DNA from 2 places in the Mesorhizobium sp. M1423 genome. Region 2 is predicted to be linked to the other one. Evidence: predicted binding sites of a transcription regulator. Region 2 holds the regulator's gene; the other holds the start of a gene.
What was found. The regulator PhoB, encoded in region 2, activates phosphate uptake and scavenging genes when phosphate is short. The targets are predictions, from matches to a motif close to TGTCATNNANCTGTCAT.
Positions count from the first base shown of each region.

Region 1: olsB (l-ornithine N(alpha)-acyltransferase) is a predicted target of PhoB. The motif match lies at 2,480-2,496, and genes of this name have one in related genera.

Region 1 is NZ_JAMYKU010000018.1:95,818-101,746, forward strand. It holds gene NKG95_RS21985 (cupin domain-containing protein) at 1-119, opposite strand, end outside; gene NKG95_RS21990 (TetR/AcrR family transcriptional regulator) at 173-823, opposite strand; gene NKG95_RS21995 (trimeric intracellular cation channel family protein) at 899-1,531, shown strand; gene olsB (l-ornithine N(alpha)-acyltransferase) at 1,541-2,416, opposite strand; gene NKG95_RS22005 (PAS domain-containing hybrid sensor histidine kinase/response regulator) at 2,566-4,860, opposite strand; gene acuI (acrylyl-CoA reductase (NADPH)) at 4,948-5,929, opposite strand, start outside.
Region 2 is NZ_JAMYKU010000001.1:455,601-461,529, forward strand. It holds gene pstS (phosphate ABC transporter substrate-binding protein PstS) at 1-73, shown strand, start outside; gene pstC (phosphate ABC transporter permease subunit PstC) at 133-1,119, shown strand; gene pstA (phosphate ABC transporter permease PstA) at 1,123-1,974, shown strand; gene pstB (phosphate ABC transporter ATP-binding protein PstB) at 1,971-2,774, shown strand; gene phoU (phosphate signaling complex protein PhoU) at 2,807-3,514, shown strand; gene phoB (phosphate regulon transcriptional regulator PhoB) at 3,531-4,220, shown strand; gene NKG95_RS02400 (ROK family protein) at 4,230-5,474, opposite strand; gene xylF (D-xylose ABC transporter substrate-binding protein) at 5,761-5,929, shown strand, end outside.

The DNA of each region.
Region 1 (5,929 bases), on a different contig from region 2:
AGGAAACCCTTGAGCTTTCGCACCTCGTCATTCACTTCATCCCTAGTCTGCAGGAACATCTGCTCGGTGAATCCGGGCTTCAATGCAAATTCAGTGATTTCAACGACATTCGTGTCCATGACTTCCTCCCTTTGCCATCTGACCTGTGTTTCGCCTCCCGCATTCTGTTCGCTCAAGACGTGCTCGTCCGGCCTCTGCCTTTGAGCCAGCAGAGCGCCATTGTCGTTGCCGTTTCGACGGCGAGGTCCACCGTCATGCCGCGTATCCGCATGGCGTTGAACGTCGGAAAGTCGAATAGAAAGCTGATTGCCTGCACGACATCATCGCCCGGACCGTCGTGCGCCAGTGCCTCACGCACGAATCCGGCCACCATGTGTCGCAGGTATTCCTCCCATTCCCGCATGGCCGGAAGCTCGCGCTCGCGCAGGTCGCTTTCGAGATGCCGTCCGCCACGTTGGTAGAAGGCGAACAGCTCGTTGGCGACCCGGCGTAGCCGTTCTTCAGGATCGGTCGCGTCGCCGATTATCTCCGTCACTGCTTCGGGCGACGGAGGACGCAGGCGCTCCATCAGCAATTCGCCGCACGCCGGCACCAGGTCATCCAGAGTAGGAAAATGCTTGTAGACGGTGCCAACGGCGACATCGGCTTCCGTAGCGATGTCCTTCCAAGTCGTGCCAAAGATGCCGTTCTGGGTGTGCAGCTTGATTGTCGCGTCGAGAATGCGCTGCCTCGTCTTGGCGAAGGCGGCAGTCCGGGAAGCCATGCTGTAGCGGCGAGGGGACATAGACGTCCACCCAAATAATTGAATGAACAATTCAATCATTTAATTTATCTGGAGTCAATCCAGATTCGCAGGAGCCACTCGCTATTCCCCACTCGGTATTTCATTATTCCCTCCATGAACCCGATCGAGCTTCTCGACTACGCCGGCGTCGCCGTCTTCGCGGCGACCGGTGCGCTGGCCGCCTCGCGCAAACAGCTCGACATTATCGGTTACCTGTTTCTGGCTAGCGTTGCCGGCATCGGGGGCGGAACGTTTCGCGACGTCATCCTCAACGTGCCCGTGTTCTGGGTGGGAAACCGCGACTATGTGCTAATCTGTGCGGCGGTGGCGGTCGTCGTCTTCTTCAGCGCACATCGTTTCGAGTCGCGCTACAAATTGCTGCTCTGGCTCGACGCCATAGGTCTTGCCGCATTTTCGGTGATTGGCGCGGCCAAGGGGCTGACGATCACCGGGTCACCTGCAGTTTCGATCGTCACCGGCATGCTCACCGCAACCCTTGGCGGCATTCTGCGCGATCTGTTGACAGGCGAGCCTTCGGTGCTCCTGAGACCGGAAATCTACGTTACCGCAGCGCTTGCCGGCGCCGGCCTCTACACACTTGGCGATTTCGCCGGACTGCCGCCGCTTGCGTCGGGCCTGGCAGGTTTCATGGCGGCTTTCTGCGTACGCGGCGGCGCGCTGAAATTCGGCTGGGCCTTTCCGTCCTACAAAAGCAAGCCTGGCCGGCGTCCGGAAGATATTCCCTGATTTAAGGTGTCAGGCTGCAAACCGCTGCGCTTCCCCGCCATAATAATTGACGTAGCGGGCACCGATCTCCTTGACCGGCATCACCACGAACACGTCGACCGTCGAGAATTCACGGTCGATGACGCAACCGTCGCCGATGCGCGCGCCGACGCGCAGATAGCCCTTGACCAGCGGCGGCATCGCGGCGATCGCCGCCTTGGTGTTAACGGCTTCGATCGGCATCAGATCCATCGAACAATAGCGCCCGGCGACGGCACGCACGTCCCACGATGAATTCGTCCGGCAGTGGTGGGCAAGATAGGTCAGCGCCTCTGCATGTGCCGCCGGCACGGTGCCGTGGAACGACGCGCAGCCGGTCATCACGCCAATGCCGTAATGATTGATATAGGCCCAGATGCCTTGCCACAGCGCCTCGATGGTGCGCTTGGAGCGGTATTCCGGCAGAACGCAGGAGCGGCCGAGCTCGAGGAAGCGCTGGCCGGGATGTCGCGCGATCAGCTTGGTCAACTCGAATTCGCCTTCGGAATAGAAGCCGCCCGCCGCCGCGGCAATCTCCTGCCGCAGCAGGCGGTAGGTGCCGACGATGCGGCGATGCTCCGGACCGGAAAGCGAAGTATCGAAGACCAGCAGATGGTCGCAGAGGGGATCGAAGCGGTCGGCATCGCGGCGGTCCTGCATCTGGAACAGGTCCTTCCTGGCACCAAGCTCGTCGTAGAACACCCGGTAGCGCACTTCCTGCGCGGCAGCGATCTCGGCCTCGTTGCGGGCGAGCCGCACTTCGAGATTGCCGATGCGGCCGAGCGATGCGCCTTTTATGACGGCATCGGCATTCCGGCCGACGAGCAAAGGCCCGCTGGCGTTCGGCCGAGCATCACATTCCGGCATGACTGTATGCACGAGTGATTCTCCTTCGAGCCATCCCTCTTGGCACGGGGATACGGTGTAGGTGCAACAGGATTGTGACAGTACCGTGATACGGCTCTGCGGGCAATACTTCGTCGGCTGGGTAATCTATCGACCGTCTATGTTGTGCCTCAGGCGGCCACTTGCCCTTCAACCGCATGAACCAGGGCATCAGGGTCGAGCGGCTTGGTGACGAAGCCGCTGGCACCGTGAGCGAGCACGGCGTGGCGGGTCTTTTCCTGGCTGTCGGCCGACAGCACCATGATCGGCACCGGCGGCACCGCGGTCTCCTCCTCATGGCGGCGGATCGCGGCGATGGCGTCCAGACCGTCCATGACAGGCATATGCAAGTCCATCAGCACCACGTCGTAGCGGTGCTTATGGCCGGTGCTGATGACCGCCTCGACCGCGGCCTTGCCGTTGCCGACCACTTTCACCCGATGCCCCGCCTTCAGCAGCGTGGCGCGGGCCAGCATGGCGTTGATGTCGTTGTCCTCGGCGATCAGCACCGACAGGCCCTGCTGGCGGCCGCCAATGGCGTGCACAGCCTGCGCGCCGCGCTTTTGCGGTTGCGGCTCGGCTATGACCGGCGCGTGGCTGGTCAAAAGCACGCGCAGCAATGTCTCGCCGCGCACCGGCCTCGCCAGGAAGGTGGCGTAACCGTTGGCACGGAACTCGCCAAGCATGCCGCGGTCGGTCGGCGCGATCAGCGTCACTGCCTCGCAATCGACAAATCCGCTCTGGCGCAGGCGCCTGAGCAGCCTGCCGTCGCTTTGCTCCATGGCAGCATCGACCAGAAGCACGTTGCAGCCCTCGGCGAAAGGGGCGGCCTGGGCGGCGGCGGCGGCCAGATCGACCGTTCCGCCATTGGCGCGAATGGTGCGGGCGATGGCTTCGGCCTCGACCAGGTTCTTCGACACGATCACGGCATGCCGGCCCGACAGCGCGTTCTGGCGGATCTGCAGCGCCTCGACGGCGGAGATAGCGGGAATCTCGAAGACGAATTCCGACCCCTGGCCAAGTCGGCTCGAGACCGAGATAGTGCCGCCCATGGCGGTCACCAGGCGCTTGGAGATGGCAAGACCGAGACCGGCGCCGCCATGCGCACGGGTCGAGGTGCCGTCAGCCTGTTCGAAGTCCTCGAAGATGCGCTCCATGTCCTCCTCGCGCAGACCGGGGCCGGTGTCGGTGATGGTGAAGCGGATGCGGTTGGTGGTTTCGGTACGGACGCGGCCGATGCTTGCCAGGACGCCGCCGCTGTCGGTGAACTTGACGGCGTTGCCGATAAGGTTGAGCAGCACCTGCCTGACCCTGCCGGGGTCGGCGGTGATCAGCTGCGGCACGTCGGGTTCGACATGGCAGCCGAGGCCGATATCCTTGGCAAAAGCCCGCGCCGCCAAAAGCTCGATGACATTGTCGGCGATCTCGCGCACCGACATCGGTTGCGGTTCGGGATCGAAGCGGCCGGCCTCGATCTTGGAATAGTCGAGCAGGTCCTCGATCAGCGCCAGCAGCGCGCTGGCCGAGGTCGAGATGGCGCCGACATAGGTCCGCTGCTCGGGCGAAAGGCTGGTGTCGGCGAGAAGCCGGGCCATGCCCATGATGCCGTTCATCGGCGTGCGGATCTCGTGGCTGACGGTGGCGAGGAAGCGCGATTTGGCCTGGCTCGCATATTCGGCCCGTTCGCGGGCGGTGATCAGCGAGGATTCGGCGCGTTTGCGGGCGGTGATGTCACGGGCGATGGCGCGATGCGAAACGGCGCCGCTGTCCTTGTCGCGCACCGACAGCTCGATCCAAGAGAACCAGCGTGGGCCGTCCGGCGTGCGAATGGCGACATCAGTGGAACTCAGGCATTCATGGTCGGAAAAGGCGGCGTCGGGAACGATGCCGACATCGATGGCTAGTTCGGCCAGGGTCTTGCCGGCGAGGTCGCGCTGGTCGGTTTCGACAAGGTCGGCGAAAACCTTGTTGGCGTAGACGATATGGCCGTCGCGGTCGCGGTGGACGACGAGATCGCCGAGTGCATCGATCAGACCGCGAAAGCGCTCCTCGCTCTCCTGCATCTCCCACATGCGGTCGGCCAGCGTCTCGATCTCGGCGCGATTGCGGGCGGTCGTGGCGTCGAGCAGGGCCACCGCGCGACGCTGGGTGCGCCTGTTGCGCAGATGCATGGCGAGCCCGGCGATGGCTGTCGCCAAAAGGCCAATGGTGATGAAGATCGGCGCTCCGGTCAGATGCGACAGGCCTGCCAGCACGACGATGGCGACGAGAGTCAGGAAGGGCAGGCCGTGGCGGTTGGCGTCCGGCAATTCCGGCGCCAGCGGCGGCGCGGCGACAAGCTGCCGCCCTGGCGCCCCGGGGACGGGGACCGTCCCGCCGGCCCGTTCGGCTGGCTCCGCCTCTCTGATGCCGGGTTCCGCAATCATACGGAATTCCTGCCAGACAGAGCTTATTGAAGGTTGTGGTTGATCGTTCGAATTTTAGCGGTCGCGCTCTTTTGTCCCTTTGGGGCCTCACATGTCCACCACCACGCGGCCGCGGATCTTGCCCTCGACGATGTCATGCGCGGCGCCGATGATGCCGTCGAAGCCGATGCTCGTCGACAGGCTGGCAAGCTTTGCGTGATCGAGATCGGTGCCGATGCGGCGCCAGGCCTCGATGCGGACCGCCTTGGGCGCCATCACCGAATCGATGCCGAGCAGCGAGACGCCGCGCAGGATGAACGGGGCGACGCTTGCCGGCAGGTCCATGCCGCCGGCGAGGCCGCAAGCCGCAACGGCGCCGCCATAGGAGGTCATCGACAGGACGTTGGCCAGCGTGTGGCTGCCGACAGCGTCGATGCCGCCGGCCCAGCGTTCCTTGGCTAGCGGTTTTGCAGGCTGCGCAAGCTCGTCGCGTGAAATCACTTCCGCGGCACCGAGGTCGGTCAGATAGGCGCTTTCGGCACTGCGGCCGGTCGAGGCGATGACGTGATAGCCGAGGCTGGACAGGATCGAGACCGCGACCGACCCGACGCCGCCGGCAGCGCCCGTCACCACCACAGGGCCGCGGTCGGGCACGATGCCGTGGCGCTCCAGCGCGATGACGCAAAGCATGGCGGTGTAGCCGGCGGTGCCGACCGCCATCGCATCATGCGGGCTCATGCCGTCCGGCATTGGTACAAGCCAGTCGCCGTTGACGCGGGCGCGTCCGGCAAAGGCGCCGAAATGCGTCTCGCCGACGCCCCAGCCGTTCAATATGACCTTGTCACCCTCGCGCCAGTCGGGATTGGAAGACGAGATGACGGTGCCGGCGAAATCGACGCCCGGCACCAGCGGCCAGCGGCGGATCACCGGCGCCTTGCCGGTGATTGCAAGGCCGTCCTTGTAGTTCACCGTCGTCGCCTCCACCGCGACGGTGACGTCGCCTTCCATCAGGTCTGCCTCGGTGAGCTCGGTCACCGCGACCGACTGGTTTTTCTCGGCGTCGCGCGAAACGAGGATGGCTTTGAAGGTT
Region 2 (5,929 bases):
CGAGAGCGTCAAGGCCATGTGGGCCAAGGAAGTCGTCGGCAGCGACGGCAAGCCGCTCTACTCGGCTATGTAATCTCCTCCAGGGAGGGCGTCGACGGCGCCCTCCCTGTTGCCTTCAATCGCGAGGACCCAATGACCATCGCTTCCGATGCCATGCTATCGTCTGCAGCCCGGGCCAGGGAAGCTACGGTGCGGCGCTTCGCGCTCACAGACGCCATATTCCGCGGACTCACCCGCGCTTCCGCAATTCTTGTGCTGGTCATCCTCGGTGGTGTCGCAATCTCGCTGTTTGCCGGCTCATGGCAGGCCCTGTCGTCCTTCGGGTTCTCTTTCCTGACGACTGAAAGCTGGAATCCGGTAACGGAAAAATTTGGCGCGCTGGCGCCGATCTACGGCACGCTGGTCACGGCGGCCATCGCCATCCTGATCGCGGTTCCGATCGGCATCGGCATTGCCGTGTTTCTCACCGAACTCTGCCCGCGCCCGCTCAGGCGCCCGATCGGCATAGCGGTCGAGCTGTTGGCCGGCATTCCCTCGATCATCTACGGCATCTGGGGCCTGTTCGTGTTCGCGCCGTTCCTGCAGACGACGATACAGCCCTTCATCATCAACATCTTCCACGGCGTGCCGGGACTATCCAGCCTTTTCGCCGGCCCTCCTTACGGCATCGGCCTTCTGACCTCGGCGCTGATCCTCGCCATCATGGTGCTGCCCTTCATCACCTCGATCACCAAGGACGTCTTCGATACGGTGCCGGCGGTGCTGAAGGAATCGGCCTATGGCATCGGCTGCACGACCTGGGAAGTGACCCGGCGCGTGGTCATTCCCTATACCCGCATCGGTATCATGGGCGGCGTCATGCTTGGCCTCGGCCGCGCGCTCGGCGAAACCATGGCGGTGACCTTCGTCATTGGCAACGCCCACCGCATCAGCGCCTCTCTGTTCGCGCCGGGCACGACGATCTCGGCGACCATCGCCAATGAATTCACCGAGGCCGACGGCGATCTCTACACCTCCTCTCTGGTTTCGCTCGGGCTGATCCTGTTCGTCATCACTTTCCTGATCCTTGCCGCCGCCCGCTATATGCTGATGCGGATCGACGCCCGTACGGGAGCCTGACCGATGTCGACATCCTCATCGCTCCACAGCCGCCGCAAAGCCAGAAATTCGGTGATGATGGCGCTTTGCGTCGTCGCCGCCGGCATCGGGCTTGCCTGGCTGGCGCTCATTCTCGGTGCACTGGTCTATAAGGGCACAGCCGGGCTTTCGTTCGCGGTCTTCACCGAGATGACGCCACCGCCAGGCGAGGCCGGCGGCCTGCTCAATGCAATCGCGGGCAGCCTGCTGATGACGATCATCGCCGTTGTCGTCGGCACGCCGATCGGCGTGCTGGCGGGAACCTACATGGCCGAATATGGGCGTTTCTCGCGCATCACCACCGTCGTGCGCTTCATCAACGACATCCTGTTGTCAGCGCCGTCGATCATCATCGGCTTGTTCGTCTATGAACTGATGGTGCGGCCAATGGGACATTTCTCGGCCATAGCCGGCGCCGTTGCGCTTGCCATCCTGGTCATTCCGGTGGTCGTGCGCACCACTGAAGACATGCTCAACCTGGTGCCGAACGCGTTGCGTGAAGCCGGCGCCGCGATCGGCGCGCCGCGCTGGGTGGTGATCCGCTCGGTCGCCTACCGCGCCGCATTGTCCGGCATCGTCACCGGCATATTGCTGGCGATAGCACGCATTTCCGGCGAGACGGCGCCGCTGCTCTTCACCGCGCTCAACAACCAGTTCTGGAGCAGCAATATCAACGCGCCGATGGCCAGCCTGCCGGTGACCATCTTCCAGTTCGCTCTCAGCCCTTATGAGGAATGGCAGCAACTGGCGTGGACCGGCGCACTCATAATCACCCTGACGGTTCTGGGCTTGAGCATCCTCGCCCGCAGCCTTACCGGACGCAGAGAGGACAGATGACACAGATGTTGTCCCCGGACATGACGATGACCGAAACGGTCGCCGAGAAGACGAAGATCGAGGTCAAGAACCTCAACTTCTACTACGGCCAGAGCAAGGCGTTGAAGGACATCACCTTGTCGCTGCCCGAGCGCAGCGTCACTGCCTTCATCGGCCCTTCGGGCTGCGGGAAATCGACGCTGCTGCGTGTGTTCAACCGCATCTACGAACTCTACCCGAAGCAGACAGCCGAGGGCCAGGTGCTGCTCGACGGCAAGAACATTCTCGACCGCTCGCAGGATCTCAATCTCCTGAGGACCAAGATCGGCATGGTGTTCCAGAAGCCGACGCCGTTCCCGATGTCGATCTACGAGAACATCGCCTTCGGCGTCAGGCTTTATGAGAATCTCGGCAAGTCCGAAATGGACGGCCGCGTCGAACAAGCGTTGAAGCGGGCCGCGCTGTGGGGCGAGGTCAAGGACAAGCTCAACGCCAGCGGCTTGAGCCTGTCAGGCGGCCAGCAGCAGCGGCTTTGTATTGCCCGCACCGTGGCGGTGAAGCCGGAAGTCATTCTGCTCGATGAGCCGGCTTCGGCACTCGACCCGCTGTCGACCGCCAAGATCGAGGAACTGATCGACGAATTGCAAGCCGACTACACGATCGTCATCGTCACCCACAACATGCAGCAGGCGGCGCGCGTATCGCGCCAGACCGCCTTCATGTATCTGGGTGAACTGGTAGAGTTCGACCGGACCGAGAAGATCTTCACGTCGCCCCGCGAGAAGCGCACGCAGGATTACATCACCGGCCGCTTCGGCTGAGCCGTTCCGATCACGCATATGAGGACAGGACCATGGGCGAACACACAGTCGCTTCTTTCGACGAGGATCTCGAGCAGATCAGCAAGCTGATCCGCGACATGGCCGACCTCGCCGGTTCGATGGTCGGCGGGGCGACCAAGGCCCTGTTGAATTCCGACAACGTGCTGGCGCAACGCGTCGTCTCCGACGACGCCATCATGGATGCGCGTCAACGCGAACTGGACGACCGCGCCATTACCCTGATCGCCAAGCGCCAGCCGATGGCCCACGATCTGCGCCATGTCGTCGGGGCGATCCGCATGGCCGGCGACCTCGAACGCATCGGCGACCTTGCCAAGAATATCGCCAAGCGTGTGAGCGCGGTCGGCCTCAGCGTCACGCCGCGCGACCTATCGCATTCCATCGATGCGATGGCGCAGCTGGTGCTCATCCAGGTGCAGGGCGTCATCGAGGAGTATGCTGCAGGCGATGCAGCCGCGTTGGCCAAGCTGCGCGCCGCCGACGAGCGTATCGACGTCAAATACACGTCGGTGTTCCGCGAGCTGTTGACCTACATGATGGAAGACCCGCGCAACATCACCGCTTGCACGCATCTGCTGTTCTGCGCCAAGAATCTGGAGCGGATCGGCGACCATGTCACCAACATCGCCGAAAATGCGTATTATGTGCTGACCGGCGAGCAATTGCCGGTCAATCGTCCGAAGCAAGACGAAACGACAATGTCCGCACCGGCGACATGATGGGGGTGCCCAGCCGATGATCGCACCACGCATAATGGTGGTGGAGGACGAGGAGCCGTTGGGTGTGCTGCTCCGCTACAATCTCGAATCCGAAGGCTACCAGGTCGAGGTGGTGACACGCGGCGACGAAGCCGAGATCCGTTTGCAGGAGAATGTGCCCGATCTTCTGGTGCTCGACTGGATGATACCAGCGGTTTCCGGCATCGAGCTCTGCCGCCGGTTGCGGGTGCGCCCCGAAACCGAACGGCTGCCGATCATCATGCTGACCGCGCGCGGCGAGGAGAGCGACCGGGTACGCGGTCTTTCGACCGGCGCCGACGACTATCTGGTCAAACCGTTTTCGACACCGGAATTCATGGCCAGGGTCAAGGCGCTGCTGCGCCGCGCCAAGCCGGAAGTGCTGTCCAGCGTGCTGAAGGTCGGCGACATCGTGCTCGATCGCGAATCGCACAGGGTGTATCGCAAGAAGACCGAGATCCGGCTCGGGCCGACCGAATTCCGGTTGCTCGAATTCATGATGCGGCATCCGGGCCGCGTCTTCTCGCGCAGCCAGTTACTCGATAATGTCTGGGGCGAGACGATCTATATCGACGAACGCACCGTCGACGTGCATGTCGGGCGGCTGCGCAAAGCCGTCAACAACGGCCGCATGCCTGATGTCATCCGCACCATCCGCGGTGCCGGCTACGCGATCAGGGAAGATTGACCCGCCCAGTCAGGCTACGTTCTTTCTGACGCCGGGCCTCATTTGCGCGCCCGGCGCGAAAATCTGCTGGTCGACGAAGCTTAACGCCCGCATTGCACAGCCTTCGCGGATCAGCGGCAATTCGTTCGGCTCGGTATCGAAGGAGATCGAGCCCGAATGCTGGCCGCCGGCGGTCTGGGCGATGGCCTTGCGCAAGGCCGGCTCGATCAGATCGAAGGCGGCGGCACTGGCGCCGACCATCGCAACCGGTGCCGGATCGATCAGCGCGAACAGCGAGCCGAGACCGAAACCCAGCGCTTCGCCGGCCTTGCGGTAGGCTTCGCGTTCCGGCCCGTCCTTCTCGCGCGCCCGAACCGCCAGCGCGCGCATGTCGGCGTCGCTGACGTCGGCGACCGGTTGGCTGTCTTCGCTCATCTGCGTGGCGTTGCGCCAGATGGCGTAATTGCCGGCATAGGCCTCGATGCAGCCGCGCCGCCCGCAACGGCAGAGTGCGCCGCCCGGACGATGGATCATGTGGCCAAACTCGCCGCCCGAGGAGTGTGTGCCGGTGAACAGCTCGCCCTTGAGCACCAGCCCCATGCCGATTCCGTGCGAAAGCAGGATGGCGATGAAGTCGTCGCGATAGCGATCCGGATCGCGCCAGCGCAAAGCCACCGCCATCATATTGCAGTCGTTCTCCACCGTGGCCGGGATGCCGAATTCATCTTCCAGCATGTCGGCAAAGTCGATGTCCGTCTGCGGCGTGATCGGCGACCACAGCATGGCGCGTGCAGGGGAGTCGGTAATTCCCTGAATCGCCAAGGCGATGCGGGCGACGCGGCGGACGTCAAGGTCTGGATCCTCCAGCCGGCGCCGGACGATGGCCATGCATTCGCGGATCAGTTCGTCGCGCGGCATGGTCAGCGTGTCCAGCCGGCGCTGTTCCTCGGCGACCACCTGCCCCGCATAGTCGATGATGGCGGCCGACAGGAAATTCAGCGACAACACCACGGTCAGCACCGCCGCCGCTTCCGGATTGAGGGCAAGGCCGACCTGCGGACGACCGCGTTTCAACGAAACGGGTTCGCTTGCCTTGCTCTCGGCGAGGATGCCTTCCCGTATCAGGTCGGAGGAGATCGCCGATATGGTCGAATGGCTGAGGCCGGTGGTTGCGGCGATCTCCGTACGCGATGGCTGGCCGGCCCGGCGCACGGCCGAGATCACCATCGCCCGGTTGCGCCGGCGCAAATCGTCATGGCGGATTCCGACCGACATCGTTTTGCTTTCCTCCCGGTTTGCCGCGGCCGCTCATGAACCGGAAGCCGTCGGTAATGCCGACAAATAGTGTCAGATGAGGCAAATAGTGTCAGATGCAGGTGGCGCTGTCATCGTTTATTCCGAAGCTCGAAAAAACTCGCAGCAACATCAAAATCCATCAGAATCGATGTTGACAGCAGCGGGAGATCGGGCCAGTATTTTTTCGAGGCTCGAAAAAATTAGCGCCTCTAAGCTGGCCTTTGGGGCCAATTGGTCACGCCGTACGCGGCGCAGGGAGGATATGATGAAGAAATTCACGACCGCCATTCTGGCGGGTGTCGCCATGACGCTGGCGCTTGCGTCGGTGGCGCAGGCTAAGGACAAGGTCATCGGCGTTTCCTGGTCGAACTTCCAGGAAGAGCGCTGGAAGACCGACGAAGCCGCAATGAAGGCGGCCATCGAGGCCGCAGGCG